Regions from separate parts of the Desulforamulus ruminis DSM 2154 genome, predicted to be linked through region 1. Evidence: predicted binding sites of a transcription regulator. Region 1 holds the regulator's gene; the other holds the start of a gene.
The links. The regulator LexA, encoded in region 1, represses DNA repair genes until DNA is damaged. The targets are predictions, from matches to a motif close to CNAACANNTGTTNG.

Region 1 (3,136 bases):
TGCGGGCGAATTAATGCTGCACGCCGGTGACGGCAGGACGTTCTCCACAGCCCGGCTTAAGATGGGCAGCGGAACCTCCGGAATGTTGGTTACGGAGGTAAAAAAGCAGATGAAAGCAGCCTTGCCCGGCGCTGAACTGGCAATAATCGATGGATCGCCCGGCATCGGCTGCCCCGTCATCGCCTCCATGAGCGGAGTGGATATGGTTTTAATTGTGGCGGAGCCTTCCGTATCGGGCATTAGCGATATGGAACGCATTGTTAAAACGGCGGAGGGCTTCGGGACAAAAACAGCGGTTTGTATCAACAAGTACGACACTAATAAAGAAAATTCAGAAAAAATCATGGAATTTTGTATGAAACGGAGATTGCCCTTTACCGGCAGGATCCCGTTTGACAAGCAAGCGGTTAGGGCAGTTAACCATGGGCAGGCCATCGTCGAAATTGACTGCGCGGCGGGGCGCGCTGTAAGAGAAGTTTTTAATCGGGCAATAGCGCTACTCTACAAGGAAAGCGACGTCGACGGCGTATGAACATGTCGATACAGGGGCAAGGGATTGGTTAGAGATCTTTATCTATCAATCCGCCTCTGGAAAACGACACCAATCCGTGGTCTAAAGAGAGCCGCAATGAGGAAATTGCCGCCTCACACAACCAGAAAGTAAAGTACGGGCTAGATTCCTATTGACCCGAAGAACTGATCGAATGGTTTGACAAGCAACGGGTTTGGTCCTGTTGCAAAAAAATATTAGAAAACATGGAGGGAAAGAGATGACTAAAATAGCGGTGGCAAGCGAAAAAGAACTGGTAACCGGACATTTTGGACATTGCAGAAATTTTTATATTTTTGAGGTGGAGAAGGGCCGGATTATAAAAAGCGAATCTGTTCCAAATCCCGGACACAAACCCGGTTTTCTGCCGAATTTCTTAAACGATATGGGTGTAAAGGTTATTATATCCGGAGGCATGGGCGGCAGCGCGATAGATATTTTCAACGAAAAGGGCATTGAAGTGATTACCGGGGCAGCAGGAAACGCCAGAACCGCAGCAGAACAGTATCTACAGGAAACACTTCGTTCAACCGGAGCGGTTTGTCATGAGCACCGGCATCATGCTGAATGCGGTGAGCACTAAAAGTCTAAATTAGCTTAGACACATTTGGCGGTAGGTAAAATACATTAATTACCCGCCTATTGTAAAGGCAGGTAACTAATTTAAGGTCTTCCAATGGCAGTTAGGCGAATGGAGGGCCTTTTTTATGTCTAGTATTTCCCCGGATCAACTAAAGGGAGGAGTGCCTGTAACAGCCAAAGGTAGCGGAAGTCCTAATCCTATCTCAAAAAACGGGCGTCATGTGCGCCCATTTTATGAGATATCTTAACGGGACCTTTATATTTTTCTCATTAAACCGATCACCCGGCCAAGGACTTTAACCTCTTTGGCATAAATGGGCGATAATAAACTGTTTTCCGGTTGTAAGCGAATGATATTTTCTTCTTTATAAAAGCGCTTCACCGTAGCCTCGTCTTCCAGCAAGGCCACCGCAATATCCCCGTTATTTACCGCTTCCTGCCGTCTGACCAAAACCAGATCATTTTCCAGAATTCCCGCTTCAATCATACTATCCCCACGCACCTTTAACATAAAAAATTCACCAAAGCCCGTAAAGGAGCGAGGAAGGGTCAGTTGATCATCGAAATTTTCCACTGCCAGCAGCGGCACCCCGGCAGCCACCTGGCCCAGCAGCGGCACCGTTACCAACTCTTCATTATCCGCCTGCGCTTCTATGGTTTTACTGAAAGACTGTGTCTCCCGTTCATAATCCAGTCCGATAACCTCAATGGCCCGGGGCTTGGTAGGATCTCTTCTCAAGTATCCCTTTTGCTCTAAACGTTTTAAATAGGAATGAACGGTAGAACTGGAGGACAACCCGACGGCTTCTCCAATTTCCCGAACGGACGGAGGATATCCTTTTTGTTTAACGTTTTCTATGATGACTTTTAATACGTCTTCTTCACGGGAGCTTAACATATTCCTATCACGCCTTTCAATCACTCCTATGTATTCTGGTATATTATAACATTTATCAGGGCTTTAAGCAAAACATTTGTTCGCAATTGGATTGGAATTTTAGGAAGGGTTTTAATTGCTTCAAGCGAATATAAAAAGGAAGGGGAGGGATTGGATTGCTGCCTTTGATCATGATTTCAGCCATATTGGATTCCGTTCAGGAAGCCATTGAGGTGACAGACCCGCAAGGCAATATCATTTATGTAAATCCCGCCTTTTGCCGGATTACCGGCATTCCCTTTGAAGTTAGAACCAAGGAAAATATTTATAATATTTCCCCTGACGGCGCCTTGGCTCTGGCCTTGCGCACGGGCAAGCCGGTCAGCGGCTACCGCACCAAGGTCGGTGGCAGCAATGCAGAGGTTATTTCCAACGCGGTGCCCATCATTGTCAACCAGGAAACCCTGGGGGCGGTGGTAATCTTTCAGCATATTACCGATATTATTAAATTAACCGATGAGTTAAAACGAAGCACCAGTATTATCCGGGATCTTTCCACCAAGTTTGGTCAGGTTACCGAAAGCAAATACACTTTTAACCATGTTATTGGCAGCAGTCCGGCCCTGAAAGATTGCATTAAAATAGCAACCATGGCGGCTAAAAGCTGCAGCACGGTTTTGCTGTTAGGGGAAAGCGGCACCGGTAAAGAGCTGTTTGCCCATGCCATTCATCACGCCAGCCCCCGGAGGGAAAAGCCCTTTATCGCCATAAATTGTGCGGCCATACCCGATGCTTTGTTGGAAAGCGAATTGTTTGGTTACGTTCGCGGCGCCTTTACCGGAGCCATGAAGGATAAAATTGGTAAATTTGAACTGGCCCACTCAGGAACACTCTTTCTGGATGAGATTGGCGATATGAACCTTTTGCTGCAGGCCAAGCTGCTTCGGGTGCTGCAGGAGCGGGAATTTGAAAGGGTCGGCGACACCAGGACCAACCCCATTGATGTAAGGATTATTGCCGCTACTAACAGAAATTTAAAACATCTGGTCAGGGAGGGGAAATTTAGAGAGGATCTGTACTACCGGTTAAATGTGGTGGAAATTGTCTTGCCCCCCCTCCGGGAAAGA
Region 2 (3,136 bases), 850 kb from region 1:
GCTCTTTTCATGACCACCCCGATCTTCTTCAGGTCTTCAAAATCAAGGGAATGAAATCTCCGGGCGGAAATAATTTTCCAGGCGGACTTTACCCCTACGCCCGGAATGCGCAGAATCACCGCATGGTCGGCCCGGTTGATTTCCACGGGAAATAAATGCAGGTTGCGGAGAGCCCAGTCCGACTTCGGGTCCAATTGCAGCTCAAAATTGGGATGGCTTTCATTCAGCAGTTCATCGGCTCCGAAACCATAAAAACGCAAGAGCCAATCCGCCTGGTAAAGCCGGTGCTCCCGGTGCAGGGGCGGTCCGCTAAGGCTTGGCAGATGGGGATTGCTATTGACCGGAACATAGGCCGAATAGTACACCCGCTTTAAATGATAACTCCGGTATAAGCTTTCCGAAAGTTTAATAATGCGCAGGTCCGGATCCGGGGTGGCCCCTACGATGAGTTGGGTGCTCTGCCCGGCGGGAACAAAGGATGGAACCTTTTTGCTGCGCTTCCTTTCTTCCCGGGTCTCTAAAATTTGCGAGCCGATCAGGCCCATGGGTTTGATAATGGCTTCCTTTTTCTTCTGAGGCGCCAGCAGCTTTAACCCTTCACTGGATGGGAGTTCAATATTCACACTCATGCGATCTACCAGGGCGCCGGCCTGGGCAATTAAACGGTAATCGGCGCCGGGAATAGCCTTGAGGTGGATATATCCGTTGAATCTGTATTCCAGCCTTAATTTCTTCACGGTTTGCAGCAGAAGCTCCATGGTGTGGTTGGGGTTCCGGTGGATGGCTGAGCTTAAGAACAGGCCTTCAATGTAATTCCTGCGGTAGAAACCAACGGTCAGGTCCACCACTTCCTCCGGGGAAAAAGCCGCCCTGGGAACATCGTTGCTGACCCGGTTTACACAGTAAGCGCAGTCGTAAATGCAGTAATTACTCAAAAGAATTTTCAGCAAAGAAATACACCGTCCGTCATCGGACCAGCTATGACAGATACCGCTCTGGGCCACACTGCCCAGTTCCCCTCGGCTGCTCTTCCGGGTACTGCCGCTGGAGGAACAGGATACATCATATTTAGCTGCCGCCGATAGAATATTTAATTTTTCCCTTAATTCCACCGGTTACCCCTCCAGCAAACATATGTTCTAAAACTAGTTATTCAACTTATTTTTGGAATTTCCTTTTTATTTTATTATTTTTACGAAAAAATTTAAGCTAAAGTCTTCAGAACTTATAGCTGTTAATCCCCATAAAAATAAAAGAGAATAGAACACGGGTTTTACGAATTTCCACGGATTCGCACGGATTTTTTAAATCTTATAATTTAAAATCCGCGCAAATCCATATTATCCGTTCAACCTTGTTCTATTCCTATTACCGCCTGTTCGTTGTGTTATCTGCCTGTTCTGGCCCGCTTTTTAAAGCGCCACTCCCTTAAACTTACGCTTTTATTTTTTTGCTTTTAGTTCTGGGTTTACCGCACAGATCAAACCACCCTGGGCAATGCCCTTAAAACAGGTATTACAGTAAAGGCATTGATCCGGGGTACTGCCGTCCTTCACTTTATTGGGCCAGTTGGGGTCCACAATAAGGCTGCGTCCCAAGGCCACCAGATCGCAGTCCTTTTCCGCCAGTGCCTTTTCAGCCACCTCCGGGTTGTCTAATTTGCCTACGGCAATGACCGGAATATGAACGGCTTTCTTTACCTGACGAGCGTAACGCAGAAAGGGTCCGTGGGGGTCATTCCTGCCCGGAGCGGAGGTGGCCGGTATGGCTGCCACTCCCACCAGGGCAGGCACTTCTACCTCCAGTGCCGAAACATGCAGCAGGTCCGCCCCGGCAGCTTCAAAAATCCGGGCCAATTCTATTGCATCGCTGTCGGCCAAACCCTGCTCCCCATACTCTTTGCCATTTAAGCGCACGCCAATTAGAATTTTGTTTCCCACTTGCTCCCGGATGCCGGTGATGATATCCACCATAATCTTGGCCCGGTTCCGGTTGGAACCGCCGTATTCATCGGTACACCGGTTCATGATGGGTGACAGAAAAGAACTCAATAGGTAGCCGTGGGCTCCATGCAGTTCAATCCCGTCAAATCCGGCCTGCTGTGCCCGCAAAGCAGCGGCCACAAAATCCTTCACCACCCGGTCAATCCCTTCCCGGGTCAGTTCCTCCACCGGCTCATCCTGGAAGAATGGAATTCCCGAGGGGGATACCGGCCTTTCACCTAAAAAGGAAGCTCTTCCCCGGGGGCCTGAGTGGGCTAATTGAATAAAGGCAGCCGCCCCGTTAGTTTTAAAAATTCCGGTAATCTCCTTTAAGAAAGTAACAGACTCCTCCGTATAAATTTCCATGGATTGAGAGGTCAATTTGCCTCTGGGGTTTACCACCCCCGGTTCCATAATCACGGTACCTACGCCCCCTGCCGCCCGCTGCCGGTAATAATCTACCAATTTAGGGGTCACTTCGCCTTTTGGGGTGGCAAAGCTGGTGGTGGTTGGTGGAAAGACCATTCTGTTTTTTAGTTCTTTACCGCCTAACTGAAAAGGACTAAAAAGAAGGTTCAATTTTTTCACTCCCGTCTTTTTTCTTGAGGAACCATGCGTGATGCCCAGGCATTTCCCCGGTGCAAAACTTATTAATCTGTGCTATTATAATATTCAGTATATAGGAATCTGTAAAGTATGTACTTTTTTGTTTTATACATACCTTTTAGAAACTAAGTATGATTTTTTAAATTAATGGAGGTTGGCACAATGATTCAATTTCAAAACAAAGAGTATCGCTGTTCCATGGAAGTGACCCTTGAACTGATCGGGGGCAAATGGAAGGCGCTGATTCTGTGGCATTTAGATAATAACCGGATCATGCGGTATAGTGAACTAAAACGCCTACACCCCAAACTGACACAAAAGATGCTGACGCAGCAACTGCGGGAGTTGGAAAGGGACGGGCTCATTAACCGCAAGGTCTATGCCCAGGTTCCCCCCAAGGTGGAATATTCCCTTACCCCCTGGGGCGAAAAATTAAAGCCGGTGTTAAGCGCCATGTGTCAATGGGGAAATCAATATCTGAAAGGTCAGGGCTTGCATAAAGAACCGCCCCAGGAGTAATCCTCCCGGAGCGGTTTTTCTTTTCTAAG

Region 2: a site for LexA is predicted at 1,128-1,141, ahead of DESRU_RS14160 (putative DNA modification/repair radical SAM protein). Genes of this name have one in related genera too.

The regions. Positions count from the first base shown of each region.
Region 1 is NC_015589.1:2,012,392-2,015,527, forward strand. Features, by position in the region: gene DESRU_RS10140 (ATP-binding protein) at 1-532, shown strand, start outside; gene DESRU_RS10145 (NifB/NifX family molybdenum-iron cluster-binding protein) at 771-1,133, shown strand; gene lexA (transcriptional repressor LexA) at 1,389-2,030, opposite strand; gene DESRU_RS10155 (sigma-54 interaction domain-containing protein) at 2,186-3,136, shown strand, end outside.
Region 2 is NC_015589.1:2,862,905-2,866,040, forward strand. Features, by position in the region: gene DESRU_RS14160 (putative DNA modification/repair radical SAM protein) at 1-1,112, opposite strand, end outside; gene DESRU_RS14165 (oxidoreductase) at 1,443-2,561, opposite strand; gene DESRU_RS14170 (winged helix-turn-helix transcriptional regulator) at 2,751-3,107, shown strand; gene asnS (asparagine--tRNA ligase) at 3,132-3,136, opposite strand, start outside.